Regions from separate parts of the Paenibacillus sp. PK1-4R genome, predicted to be linked through region 2. Evidence: riboswitches for the same ligand, from Rfam matches in the RefSeq annotation. Region 2 holds a riboswitch; each other region holds the start of a gene.
What was found. Region 2 has a riboswitch for thiamine pyrophosphate ahead of thiC (phosphomethylpyrimidine synthase ThiC). Riboswitches for the same ligand answer to the same signal wherever they lie in the genome.
Positions count from the first base shown of each region.

Region 1 (3,668 bases), 320 kb from region 2:
GTTAACGGACAATGTGACAATGAACTGATTGAAGATGCTGCTGAAATTGTGCATAAGGTATGTTTTGAAGATTGTAACTCCTGTATTTACCTCTAATTTCTGTCTAAGTATTATCCAACTTTTCTTTTGCCTCCATGACGATGACGCCGTATGCTAAACCGTTTCTCCAGCCAGGCAATCAGTACAAACAAAACGATCCCAAGTAAGGATAACAGCACAATAGCAGCAAACATCGCATCCGTGTTCATGTTGCTGGACATGCGGCGGCTGAAGTATCCGAGACCTTTGCTGCCACCGAGCCATTCGCCAATCGTTGCCCCAACCACGCAGTACACCACAGACATCTTTAACCCCGAGAAAAAAGAGGGAAGTGCCAGCGGAACCTGGAGTTTGCAAAAAATATCCCACTTGCTGGCGCCCATGGTGAGCAGCAGTTCACGCTGCTCTGGATCGCCTTGGCGGAGTCCATCGTAGGTACTGACCACAATGGGGAAGAATGCGATTAAGAATACCACCGCGACTTTGCTCCACAACGTGTAACCAAACCACAGGATAAATACGGGGGACAGGGCAATCAGCGGTATGGTCTGACTGATCACGATGAAGGGATACAAGGCCTTTTCAATCGATCGGTTCATATGCATGCCTGTCGCTAGCGTAATTCCGGTCACTATGGATAATCCAAAACCTACGGCAACCTCCATAAAGGTAGCAGGCAGATGGATGGTCAACAGCAGATGACGATGCTCAACCAGTGAGCCTATGATGGCCGTGGGTGCAGGAATGATGAAGGAGGGCACCCATCCCATACGCACAATCACTTCCCAGATCGCCAGTGATAAGAACATGAGCATAATAAACAAACCATATTGGGAAAACGACCTCGAGAGCCACTTTGAACACCACGTCCAAACGCTAACCTCAGCTCTATCATTCTGCATGTAATTGTTCCTCCAGTTGTTGCCTCATCTGCACGAGAGCCGGTTCGTAGATCATGTCCGAATGCCTTGGGCGTGGTAAGGGAACCGTCATCTCCCGCAACTGCTGGCCTTGCCCCCCTGGAGTTAACAGAATGATACGGTCACTTAACAGCAGGGCTTCTTCGATGTCATGTGTAATGAACAGCACGGTTTGGACAAAGCCCTCCCACAGCTCCAATAACCAGCGATGCATTTGTCGTTTGGTTAAGGCGTCGAGTGCACCGAAGGGTTCATCCAGCAACATGAGCTGCCCGCCTGTAAGCAAGGTACGCAGCAATGCCACCCGCTGCCGCATGCCGCCGGATAACTCATCTGGATAGGCCTGCTCATAACCGGACAAGCCGAACCTTGCCAATCCTGCGATGATATCGGCTCGTAGTTTGTCCTTGTCCTGTCGGCCTGGTGCCAGCTCGGCAGGCAGCATGCAGTTCTCCATGACGGTACGCCAGGATAACAGCAGGTCTTTCTGCGGCATATAGGCGACTCGTCCGAGCCGTTGTCCTTGCGGTACATCAGCAATATCGATGGTGCCGACGGTAGGCTCATGCAAGCCTGCGAGCAGCTTGAAAAGCGTGCTTTTACCTGATCCGCTTGAGCCGATGAGCGAGACAAATTCCCCTTGTTGAACCTGAAGCGACACATTGGAGAGTACGGGGGAATCCATTTTTTCGGGAAAAGCGAAGCTTATGTTGTGAATGGTTACATGGTTGGTCATCTGATCCTCACCCCCTTGATATCAGACTGCTGGAATAACAACGGCATCTTGTGCTTTGCAGAAGTAACATAAGAAAAACGTCTATCGACGTACTTTTCGAGAAGACAGACCGCGTTTAGCTGAAGTGGTTTTTACGATATCGATTGATTCAGCTTCGCTGAAAACTTATAAATCTACATAAAAAAGACCCACCCATTTCCGGAGAAATGAGTGGGTCTGTAAGTTAAATTCGCAATTTATCTTCACATACATTGAGAAAATTCCGCTTACTAAAAGGCCGCTCCACTTCCCTCCGCTGGTATGATCCAGATCAGGTTCAAAGGGTCCGAATAGTCATATTCGTCTCAGCCGCAAGGCTCCCCTAGTGCAAAAGTTCAAGATATGCAGTTGTGTGTTCAGCATATATCACTTGAACATGAACTGTAAAGAGGCAGCATGATAACTGAACAATTTACCTCGGCTCAGGAACCCGATATAATAGGGATGGCCCGTATTGGCCGGATCACAAAATGCAGGTGGGATTATTCTCCCTCCTAGGCAGAATGGGGACCCGAGTTGAAAACGTTCAAAAAAGTATATATTGAGATCACGAGTATCTGCAATCTGGCTTGCAGCTTCTGTCCGCAGACGCAGCGTGCCAAAGGATTCATTGACCCTGAAGTCTTCAACAATATACTGGAACAAGTTAAACCACACACCAATCATATTTATCTACATGTCAAAGGCGAACCCTTGTTGCATCCCAAAATAGATCTGTTGCTTGATTCCGCACATGAGAAGGGACTCAAGGTGAACATTACAACGAATGGTACACTGCTGCCCAAGACTCAGCATAAATTGCTTGGCAAACCGGCGCTGCGGCAGATGAATTTCTCCCTGCACAGCTTCGATGGGCATGAAGGTTCAACAGATCGTGACGGATATCTGCGTCATATTTTGTCCTTTGTACATGAGGCCGTTAAGCACAATGTCATCATCTCTTTCCGACTGTGGAATCTGACGCAGGATAACTTCACGAATGCTCAGATGAATCGAAATCGGGAGACCCTTGAAGTGTTGGAACGTGAGTTCAATCTGGACTTCCGCATTGAGGAAAAAGTAGTTCCAGGCAGTGGGGTCAAAATTGCCCCGAATGTATATCTGAATCAGGACCATGAGTTCCAGTGGCCAAGTCTGGATGCACCTGAAGATGACGGCAGAGGCTTCTGCCATGCATTGCGTGGTCAGGCAGCTGTGCTTGTAGATGGAACGGTGGTTCCATGCTGTCTCGATGGCGAGGGTGTAATTAACTTGGGTAATGTGCACGAGAAGTCATTCTCGGAGATTATTGAGGGTGAGCGAGCGAACAATCTGGTATATGGTTTCTCCAAGCGGGAAGCTGTGGAAGAGTTGTGTCGAAAGTGCGGTTATCGTCAGAGATTCGGAGCCTGATATCTTATATCAGCAAGACAGAAGCCGTTCAAGATCACACATTTGGAGACAAATGTAGTGGTCTTTCTTTGTTATCGGGGATTCAAGTTAGGGGTACATACGTTACAAATGAGCATACCAGAGGTTGATATCAGCATATTGCTTGAGAGACCTGGCATGAAAAAAATGCCGATATGACAGGGATTGTGCGGTTTCATGATATATCTGATCTAATGATTATTCTAGTTACCTCCCTTATTTGGTAGGATTAGGTTGTAGGTCGGACAGAGGTGCACCTCTGACGAACTTCCAGGACAAGCTTAGGCTTGTACACCACCAAATAACGAGAGAATAAGGGAGGAATAAAATTATGAAAAAAATATTGACGTTGTTGTTGTCCGCTGGTTTGGTTGCTTCCATATTTGGTGCAGTTCCGGTTGCTGCTGCACCTACAGTTGTTAATTCAACGATTGTTGTTCCAAAGGGCACGACCTATGACGGTCAAGGCAAAACATTTGTAGCCAATCCTTCCACATTGGGTGACGGTTCTCAAGCAGAGGGCC
Region 1 covers NZ_CP126535.1:1,027,378-1,031,045, forward strand. Annotated here, with positions in the region: gene QNO02_RS04320 (ABC transporter permease) at 111-941, opposite strand; gene QNO02_RS04325 (ABC transporter ATP-binding protein) at 931-1,695, opposite strand; TPP riboswitch at 1,966-2,068, opposite strand; gene QNO02_RS04330 (radical SAM/SPASM domain-containing protein) at 2,251-3,126, shown strand; gene QNO02_RS04335 (pectate lyase) at 3,476-3,668, shown strand, end outside.
Region 1: it holds a riboswitch for thiamine pyrophosphate, as region 2 does, so the genes downstream of both, QNO02_RS04325 (ABC transporter ATP-binding protein) here and thiC (phosphomethylpyrimidine synthase ThiC) in region 2, are expected to answer to the same signal.

Region 2 (3,668 bases):
TTAACAAAATAGATAAACACCCAATCAGAAACGCAACAAGACGGATGGGAGATTAAGATGCTAACATTTGAATAATTTTACGTTTTTTCAGTAGCTCCATATAGTAACTTGCGTTAGAATCTTCAACATTGTGTGAATAATTTAACTGTTCAGTCTGGGTGAAACCCAATTAATCCGTTACAGTAGATGGTCAGGCGACATATTTAACCTGAGAACTCTCATTTCATGGTATTTAATTGATTTGGAATGATATTTTCCGTGTAGAGTTACTTAGATCTCAGTGTTGATAATTCGGAGAGTAAAATTAAAAATGATGGTGTGATCGAAACAGAGTAAATAATCGAAGATCGGCCGTTTGTCATATACAAAGAGCTCGCGATGCTGTTGACCGATTAAATCATAAGTCGCGCATTTGCTTATTACTTTGCCCCTAGATGAGGATGGAAACATGTTAATCAAACAACAAGTTATAGCTTCCAACAAAACAGGTTATGGTTTAACCCGCTTAGCAACAACTTGTAGATGAAGAGCCTCCTATTTGCAAAACTTCAGATAAAAAATCTCGTCTCACAACGTCAATGACATTGTAAGACGTATTGTTAATTAAATGCACTCATATCCGCCGCAAAGGCACGAATGTCCTGCGTGATGCGCATGCTACAGAACTTCGGTCCGCACATGGAGCAGAAATGAGCTTCTTTGGCTCCTTCTGCTGGCAGCGTCTCATCATGGTAGGACAGCGCACGTTCAGGGTCCAGTGACAGGTTAAACTGGTCACGCCAGCGGAACTCGAAGCGTGCCTTGGACAATGCATCATCCCGGCGTTGAGCACGTGGATGGCCTTTTGCCAGATCGGCGGCGTGGGCTGCAATCTTGTAGGCGATGACCCCTTCCCGCACATCATCCTTGTTGGGCAGGCCCAAATGTTCTTTTGGTGTAACATAACAGAGCATGGACGTGCCGAACCAGCCAATCATGGCCGCACCAATGGCGGATGTGATGTGGTCGTATCCCGGAGCAATGTCGGTCGTCAGCGGCCCCAGCGTATAGAACGGTGCCTCTTTACATATCTCCATCTGCAAGTCCACATTCTCTTTGATCTTATGCATCGGCACGTGACCCGGCCCTTCGATCATCACCTGCACATCATGCTTCCATGCGATCTGCGTCAGTTCCCCGAGCGTAGCCAGTTCCGCCATCTGAGCTTCGTCATTGGCATCGTAGATACTGCCTGGACGAAGTCCATCTCCCAACGAAAACGCCACATCATACCTTTTCATAATCTCGCAGATTTCTTCAAAATGGGTGTACAAAAAATTCTCCTGATGATGCGCAAGGCACCATGCTGCCATAATGGACCCACCGCGAGACACAATGCCTGTCATCCGCTTGGCGGTCATGGGGATATAACGCAGCAGTACACCTGCGTGGATCGTAAAGTAGTCCACTCCCTGCTCTGCCTGCTCAATGAGCGTATCACGGTACAACTCCCAGGTCAGCGCTTCCGCTTCGCCATTCACCTTCTCCAGCGCCTGATACAGCGGCACCGTACCAATCGGCACAGGTGAATTGCGGATAATCCACTCCCGGGTGGTATGAATGTTTTTGCCTGTGGACAGATCCATCACCGTATCCGATCCCCATCGTACCGCCCAAGTCATCTTCTCGACCTCTTCCTCAATGGAGGAAGATACGGCAGAGTTACCTATGTTGGCATTGATCTTCACGTGAAAATGACGACCGATCAACATCGGCTCACTCTCCGGGTGATTGATGTTGGATGGCAGAATCGCACGTCCACTCGCCAGCTCCTGCCTTACAAATTCCGGTTCTACGCCCTCACGAATGGCGGCAAACTCCATCTCTGCCGTAATGACTCCCTGCCTCGCATAATGCATCTGAGTCACACAGCGTCCTGTCTGTGCTCGCAGCGGTTTGCCACGCAATCCAGGGTACTCTTCGGCTCCAGCTTTCTTCCCTCCGGGCTTTAGTCCGTTATCCTCCGGTTTAACCGTACGACCCTGATAAGCTTCAACATCGCCACGCTCTGTGATCCAGCGGGTACGCAGGGCTGGCAGACCTGCACAGATATCCGCATGAAATTCGGGATCGGTCATCGGCCCGCTCGTATCGTAGACACGTAGCGGTTCGTTATGCTCCACCCCTTGGGGAGTATTCGTGTCATGAAGGGCTATCTCACGCTCAGGTACAGCAATGTCCGGCCGTGAGCCCTGAATGTAGACTTTGCGGCTGCCCGGAAAGGGCTGAATCCGTCCGGCCGCTCCTGTTTCTTTTTCCACCTGCTGACCGTTATGTTCCTGCTCCATCGCTTGTTGTCCCGTTTGATTTCCTGTACTCATGTTCGCTTGTCTCCTCCTCAGTGTTCGTCGCTTGTTTGGTTGGTATCGTCATTAGCTTACTTACGTACCTGTCCCAAATCATGCGCAATGCAGAGAAGAAAGAGCGATCCTACGCCAGACCAGGGGAGACACTTTTCATGTACAGTTCACAACAGACGGAGGCTGCCACAGATCATGAATCTATGGTGACTTCTCTCTCATCATACAAGCCCACTTTCGCAGGTTATTGAAAAAAGAAGTCAATGGAGTACGCGCTATATAGCCCGTTCACTGTATATAAAAAAGCCGGTCCCCGAAGGAACCGACTTTTATGTCCATCACCAATAATGCACCTTCAATCAGCTCCTTAACGGAGACTACAAGGGTCACATCATGAGGTGGTTGAGGTCATATCGCCGATTACTTCCCTACGCTGGTATGATCCAGATCAGGTGCAAAGGGTCCGGAATCTCATGCGATTCCGTCTCAGTCCGGACAATTCGGACTCCCCCAGTAACGTTAGTAAGTTGCGGCTTACATAAGCCGCCGTTCATATTCAATGAAGCTGGCCCCGTAGGGCCGTCCATTACAGAGTAGCGCAACCGGAACATAAAAACAACCTTTATATTCCAAATGATCAAACTCCATTGGAGAAAAAAACTTACATAAACATCAGGATAACATGAGCCCCATCTGCGTAGCAGCATCCTTCAATACAGGTGCGTATTCATGCAATGTCTCCTGCGAGAGTCGACTGACAGGCCCTGAGACCGAGAGCGCAGCTGCAATATTGCCTCTGCGATCCATAATCGGTACAGATACCGCGGCAGCTCCCGGCTCACGTTCCTCATAACTCGTCGCATATCCGTTATCCCGGATATCTCCCATTTGCGCCAAATACACCGCGGGATCAATAAACACCGGCCATTCCGGGCCGTTCATCAGTTCTTCACGATCCTCGTCCGTGGCAAACGCCATCAAAACTTTGCTGGAAGCGCCCACAGACAGCGGGAGTCTAACACCAACGGGGGCGACTCGGCGAATCGCCTGATCACTTTGCACAGCCTGAATCCGTATCCGTTCACTCCCATCACGCAGGTACAGACTCACGGTCTCCCCCAATCGATCTCTCAGTCGCTCCATCGCAGGCAGCAGCAGAATAGCGGGATCATCACTGCGGGACATATGAGCCGACAGTTCCCAGATTCGGATGCCAAGTCGGTACTTCTCTGTTGCTGCATCACGGATCACGAACCCTCGATCCTCCAGCGTAGCCATCAAACGGTGCACTGTACTTTTGTGCAGGCCGATCTGGCTGGCAATTTCGGT
Region 2 covers NZ_CP126535.1:707,314-710,981, reverse strand. Annotated here, with positions in the region: gene thiC (phosphomethylpyrimidine synthase ThiC) at 600-2,327, opposite strand; TPP riboswitch at 2,748-2,861, opposite strand; gene QNO02_RS03300 (IclR family transcriptional regulator) at 3,012-3,668, opposite strand, start outside.

Region 3 (3,668 bases), 220 kb from region 2:
TTTTTATACGGAGGTTGTTGGATTGGAACTGAAAGACCGGGTGACGCATACCAACGGCGTCATTCAGCTCGCCTTTCTCGGCTTCAATGGAAGTAATGAGACTGAGATTGAGTTAATTCAAGGATACAGCGACAAGCTGCCTTCCGAAGGTACGGTACACCATTTTGCGATCCATGTAGATGACCTTGATTCTGAGTACAAACGCATCCAAGCCACCAAAGCCGTATTTATTGATGGAGAGATTATTACACTGCCTAACGGTTACCGCTATTTCTTCATCTATGGACCTGAAAAGGAATGGATTGAGTTCTTCCAGCGCTAAGAATTGGAGTTGATTTCATGAACATTTTAATTACCGGCGCAGCCGGGAAAATTGGCCGGGACTTGTCAGAAGCATATCACCTGCGACTAACGGATTTGAATATCGACAGACTGCATACGTATCAAGAAACCGACCATGAGATCATGACACTGGATGTGACAGACCCTGAAGCCTGTCAGCATGCTTGCGAAGGCATGGATGTGGTAGTACATCTGGCGGGAGACCCTTCCCCGAATGCCGGATTCTATGAATCGTTGTTGGACATCAATATCAAAGGTACATTTAATGTATTCCGTGCAGCTAAGGACCAAGGTGTGCAAAGAGTCATTCTGGCGAGCAGTGCACAGACGATTGAGGGGTATCCCATTGATGCTCAAGTCTATCCGGACATGCCAACACACCCACGGAATTTGTACGGGGTTAGCAAATGTTTTGGAGAATCGCTCGCTTCCTATTTTGCGTATACCGAAGGTTTACAAAGTGTAGCAATACGTATAGGTGCATATGATGATTTTCAACCGGACGGACCAGCGCTGGAAGCAAGGGATATGAGCGCGTATATTAGTCCGGCTGACTTGTGTGATTTGATGTTCAAAGCAATTACAGCTACCAATCTGGAGCCCTTCACCATACTGCATGGGATCTCGAATAATCGGTTTAAACGATTGAATCTGGAAACCACTCAGAAACAGGTAGGTTATGCCCCAAAATCCGATGCATTTGCACTCAGCCAGATTGCCTTATATGATTCGCCACGATAATTAATGAAAATAACACATCTAAACAGGCTGATATACATATGTATAACGGCCTGTTTGATAAGTTCATACGTGTCCCCATCCAGTTCCTGACTGGACACGTTCCACCCGCTGGCCTATAATTACACCTAGTAATGCCCGTAACTTCATAGTTTCCCAGGGGAGTCGGAATTGGCCGGCTGAGAGTGTATCCCACCAAGATACTAACCCTTAGACCTGATCTGGATCATGCCAGCGTAGGAATCGGAGTATATCGAAATGGCACAGCCCTATGGCTGAACGCCACCTCTCTAACGCCTGCACGCGTCCCGGAATACGGGACGCTTTTTTAATGTTCTTTTATATAGCCAGAGAGCTAAAAAAAGTGACGTTATTCAGATCTCAACTGGTATAAATCTGTTGATTTATGCAAGATGATTGGATATGAAGCCAAGGAGTACCCCGTGCCACTCGGCCGGACATATCGAAGGAGAGAATTACAGATGAAATGGCGTAGAACGATGGGATTGATGCTCTTATGCGTGCTTATGGTGACTGTAGCCGCATGTGGCGGCAAAGAAGCTGCCCCGGCAGAACAGAACAGCAACACAAATGCGGAAAGCAGTAACAAAGGTGACACTGCCGCCCTGAAAGATATTAAAGTGGTGCTCGACTGGACACCGAATACGAATCATACCGGCCTATATGCGGCTGTAGATCAAGGTTTTTACAAGGCTGAGGGCTTGAATGTAGAGATTGTACAACCAGGTGCCGGTGGCGCAGATACAATGGTTGCCTCGAATGAAGTGCCTTTTGGCGTAAGTTATCAGGAGAGTGTAACTCAAGCCCGCACACAGGGTGTTCCATTGGTCTCCATCGCAGCAGTTATTCAGCATAATACATCCGGGTTCGCTGCTCCGGCGGATCGGAATATCAAATCACCGAAAGATTTTGAAGGTAAAACCTATGGCGGTTGGGGTTCCCCAGTCGAAGAAGCCGTGATGCAATCCATTATGGAAGGCGACGGAGCCGATGTATCCAAAGTGAAAAACATTAACATGGGTGACGCTGACTTTTTCACCGCAGTGAAACGGGACATTGATTTCGCGTGGATTTTCTACGCCTGGACAGGTATTGAAGCCGAACTGCGCGGAGAACCGATCGACATGTTATATGTGAAGGATTATTCAGATGCATTGGATTACTACACACCTGTCCTTGTAACAAACGAGCAGACGATCCAAAACGACCCTGAGTTGGTGAAAGCATTCCTGAAAGCCACTTCAGAAGGGTATCAATATGCGATTGATCATCCCGAAGACGCAGCGAACATTCTGATCAAGGCCGTACCGGATCTAGATAAAGACTTGGTACTGGCAAGCCAGAAATGGCTTAGTCCAAAGTACACGGATGACGCCCCGCGCTGGGGTGAGCAAAAGCAGGAAGTATGGCAGAACTACACCGACTGGATGTTTAGCAAAAAACTGCTGGATGAACAGATCGATGTAAGCAAGGCATATACGAACGATTTTTTACCCCAATAAAATTTGCTTAAGTTTAACTTTTTTACACAAGAACGAAGAGTGCAGAACCCATCTGAAGAAGCGAAGCGCTCACCTTTATCCCCGGATTTCCTCCATTGAAATTCATTAAAGAAATCCGGGGATAACAGTGATCGTAAGAGGGTACTGCAATCGGAGTGATGAGTGTAAACCTGGTTCAATTCATGCAATTTATCACGAAAGGAAAAGTGATCTCTCATGGCAAGCACATTACTTAGCATTCAGGTTATTCCCAAAACGCCAAATGGCGAGAATTCTTACCCTTATGTAGATCGCGCCATTGAAGTTATTCAGCAATCCGGCCTGAAATATCAGGTGAACGCGCTCGACACCACGATGGAGGGGGAACTGGAGGAACTGCTGGAGGTTGTCCGTAAAATGCACGAGGTACTCGTGGAGGCTGGCAGCCCAAGCATCATCTCCCAGATCAAAATCGCCCATAGCCCTACCGGCTTCAGCATGGACACCCTGACGGAGAAGTATCGCTAATGCCTGCCTATTTCAAAAGTGTATGGCCGCCCATTGTGGCGGTTATTCTCTTTATAGCGATATGGCAGGGAGCCGTCTCCCTCTTCCATATTGAGAAATGGATGCTGCCTGCACCGTCCGACATCGCCCGCGAAGCGGCAACCCAGGCCGAACGGCTTGGCATGCACGCTTCCGCAACCATTCAGTTAACGCTGATTGGATTCGCGGCTGGCACAGCGGTCGGATTACTGATAGCGATGGTGCTGCATTTGGTCCCTTTTCTCAAGTCAGCCCTGTACCCTTTACTTATTCTTAGTCAAAATATCCCGACCATCGCGCTCGCGCCACTCCTGTTAATCTGGTTCGGATTCGGGCTGTTGCCCAAGCTGATTACGATCATCCTCGTCTGCTTCTTCCCTGTTGCAGTGGCGGCGATGGATGGCTTGACCCGTACTGACGCGGCGATGATGAACTATATGCGCATGGCTGGTGCGAAACGTCATCAGATTTTCTGGAAGCTGGAGCTTCCCCATGCGCTGCCATCCGTGTTCTCCGGTGTCAAAATCGCCGCTACCTATA
Region 3 covers NZ_CP126535.1:489,895-493,562, reverse strand. Annotated here, with positions in the region: gene QNO02_RS02355 (VOC family protein) at 1-322, shown strand, start outside; gene QNO02_RS02350 (NAD-dependent epimerase/dehydratase family protein) at 340-1,083, shown strand; TPP riboswitch at 1,229-1,341, shown strand; gene QNO02_RS02345 (ABC transporter substrate-binding protein) at 1,563-2,603, shown strand; gene QNO02_RS02340 (thiamine-binding protein) at 2,820-3,110, shown strand; gene QNO02_RS02335 (ABC transporter permease) at 3,110-3,668, shown strand, end outside.
Region 3: it holds a riboswitch for thiamine pyrophosphate, as region 2 does, so the genes downstream of both, QNO02_RS02345 (ABC transporter substrate-binding protein) here and thiC (phosphomethylpyrimidine synthase ThiC) in region 2, are expected to answer to the same signal.

Region 4 (3,668 bases), 2.9 Mb from region 2:
TCCGTGTGACTGATGGCGGTTCAAGTGGGACACAACCTTATAATCCACTGTACTGGAATGATCGAACACAATCTCAGGAACAAGATACAAGCAAATACGGCGTGATTCAACTCACCCCTATGCCCAAATCTGCACAAGCTGTGCAAGGGATTGTTCAGATTGATGGGAAGAAAGACGCCCTATGGAATAAGGCTGTACCATTTGAAGTAAAACGGTTGAATGAGACCAAAGGTGCAGAGGCAGTGGCTCGCGCAATGTGGTCAGGTGAGTATCTATACCTGCTGATCGACGTCACTGATCCAAACATCATTACAGATAGTATCAACCCATGGGATCAGGATTCGGTTGAGATTTTCCTGGACGAGAATCACCAGCGCACACCGTATTTTCAATATGATGATGCCCAGTTCAGAATCAGTGCAGACAATGTGGGAACCTTTGCAGGGGGTGCCTCACCTGGACGCCTTGTAAGTGCTGTGAAGAAAACAAATAAAGGATATCTCGTAGAAGCCAGAATTCATTTACAATCATTGACGCCCAAAGCAGGAAATGTTCTCGGTTTCGAGCTCCAAATTAACGACAACCAGGGCGGAGGTAAGCAGAGCGTAGCCAAGTGGAATGATACGACCAATGAGAGCTGGAGAAATACTTCCCAGTACGGAATACTCACTTTTGTCGGAAAGAACAAACTCGGGCATTAAACCATCGGCAGTAGTTGCAAGAATAGAAACCATCATAACAGTGGCTGAAACTCAACCATTGTTGTGATGGTTTCCATCGTTTACATACGTCACCGAAGGTGATGAGGGAGGATACAATCTGCCTTGACTATATTTAACAGCCCTTGATATACTAAATTGATGTTATTTTTTCTTTTATGGGAATAAGATAGTAATCAACTACATACAACCGTTTGCGAGGGAGCCTTAACCGGCTGAGAGGGTGTTAAACCGACCTTACCTGATTTGGATAATGCCAACGTAGGGATGCAACGATGAAACACTGTACTTGGGTAGCTCATGCGAACCCCCTTGTTTTAGTGTATTTGTCTGCGAAACATCCTATGGATGTTTCGTTTTTTTTTTTTAAATACGTACATTATGAATTGGAGGAACACATGTTGACTATTTCAGAGAGACTATATCAGGCAGCACAGCCTGTGTGGAAGGAATGTCTTGAGCATCCCTTTGTTAAAGGAATCGGAGATGGTTCCTTACCGGTCGAACAATTTCGTTATTATTTGCTGCAAGACTACTTGTACCTGTTCGATTATGCCCGCGTATTTGCACTAGGTATCGTCAAGTCGCACGACCCCAAATTGATGCAGTTTTTTAGTGAAAACGTAGATAACATCCTGAATGGTGAAATGAAAATTCATCGTTCTTATATGGAGCGATTAGGAATTACAGAGGATCATGTTTTCCAGGTAAAACCTGCCCTGAAAAATGCAGCCTATACTAACTATATGCTCTCTGTTTCCCATGCGGGTGGCATAGCAGAAGTACTTGTATCCATTCTGGCCTGCTCATGGAGCTATGCAGAGATTGGTCAAGTCCTTGCCCAAAAGCCAGGTGCAGCTGAGCATCCTTTTTACGGAGAGTGGATCACAGGATATGCTTCCTCTGAATACAACAGCAACAATCAATCCCTAGTGACGTTAACGGATAAGCTATTAGAAGGCTGTAGCGAGGGAACGTACCAACGGATGGAAGATATTTTCGTGATGTGCAGTCGCTTTGAACTTGATTTTTGGGAGATGTCATGGAGGCTGGAGTCTTGAGTTCACTGGTAAAGTAGAGAGCAGCTAATCAAGGTGAGTACAGAATAATCAGAACATGTTAGCCCAAAAATACATGATTAAACATTTGAACAACATGCCCTGATATAATAAGAAAATAGCAACTATCTATTTTCTGGAGGTGAGGCTATTGAAAACAATCGAAGTAGGATTCTTACATGCACGGCTCTATGCAAAGCCAGTGAAGGATATGGCAATGCTTTGCATAGAGTCTGGGAATAATCACATTGCCAACGACGAATCGTAATATTCCACTAACTGGCTTTGCACCTTATTGATCTATTAAATAAGGAGTGAGGCCCATGAAATATTCAAAAGCCGAGTCTATTTTTCCAGAAGAATTGTTACGTATCATTCAGGAATACGTTCAAGGGGAATTGGTTTATATCCCAAAACCCAAAGAGGCGCACCTGAAATGGGGCGAGAAAACAGAGAGCAAGAGCAGGGTCTCTGCTCGAAATGCTGAGATTAAATCCTTATTCCGCAATGGAGTCAGGATAGAGGAGTTGGAGGATCGGTATTTCTTGTCCTGCGAAAGCATAAAGAAAATAGTCTATACAAAAAACTAATCAAGAAACTAATGAAATCCGCTAACTCGTCGTATCGACGGTTTAGCGGATTTCGTGCAAAGATGACTTAAGTCATCTTATACATAGTAACCGCACCTCTAAATCGATAGACTCAAGTTAAGGTTGTTGTGATAAAGGACGGCCGGACCATACAAAGAGGGGTAACGAATGAACGAAATCATAAAAAAGAAGCTGCTGGACAAAAATGAACTGCTCATTAACATGGTGATTGAACGCGTAAAAAGAGATTTTCTAGATGATATCGCCATTATTGGGCTTACTGGTTCATTTAGCACCGAGGACTTTCACGAGAAGAGCGATCTTGATTTAATTATCATTAATAATACAGAAAAGGGATGGGAATTATCTGACTGCTTCATCTTGGACGATGTTGGGTATGACATCTATTGCACGCCATGGGATTCAAGAATACAAGAGCAATCCACCTTGGAGAGTCCCAACGTATCGAGCCTAACCGACCTGAAAATACTCTACTATGCAAAGCCTGAGGATTTGGAGAAATTGAACAACTTCCAGCAAAAAGCTCTTGATGCACTTGCGAATCCGATAGGAGAAGTGTGTCTTAATCGAGCAAATAAATGGATTGATCTGGCTAAGCAAGCATACAGCGATACGATGCTTGGTGAAGATATCGGTTCAGTGCGATATGCATCTGCTGGCGTTCTGTACAATCTCGTCAATGCCTTGGTGAGTATGAATAACACGTGTATCAAACGAGGGATCAAGCGATATTTGGAAGAGATACGCTCGTTTCGCTATGTTCCAGATGATCTCGAATCCTTATACATGTCAATCATCGAAGCTCATACCATTGAAGATATTCGAATAACATCTTTTAATATGTTGAATAGCGTTACGCGGTTACATAGCACGATGTGTGATAACTTCATTGTTAAACCGGCTCCGACCTTTGATAATCTTGGAGGAACATACGAAGAACTGTGGTGCAACTACCGTAATAAAATTTTGAACAGTGTTACAACGAACGATGCTTCCTACGTCTTTCTTTCAGCCTTTGGAGCACATGAGTATCTTGATGAAATGGCCATGGAGAAAGGAACCAAGAAATATGATCTTATGCAGTACTTTGATGCAAGTAATTTACCAGTTATGAAAGAGAAGCTCCTTGAAGTGATGAATGATTATCTAGAAGAGTATGATAAGGTCGGCAGAAAAGTCGAACATTTTACAACCTTCGAGCAACTATATACCCATTATATGAATCATTGACCTTACGTTCCAGGTAGTAATAAGTCCGGGAATTGAACACAAGGAAAAAA
Region 4 covers NZ_CP126535.1:3,645,647-3,649,314, forward strand. Annotated here, with positions in the region: gene QNO02_RS15765 (endo-1,4-beta-xylanase) at 1-701, shown strand, start outside; TPP riboswitch at 908-1,005, shown strand; gene tenA (thiaminase II) at 1,118-1,780, shown strand; gene QNO02_RS15775 (CD3324 family protein) at 2,101-2,367, shown strand; gene QNO02_RS15780 (nucleotidyltransferase domain-containing protein) at 2,536-3,618, shown strand.
Region 4: it holds a riboswitch for thiamine pyrophosphate, as region 2 does, so the genes downstream of both, tenA (thiaminase II) here and thiC (phosphomethylpyrimidine synthase ThiC) in region 2, are expected to answer to the same signal.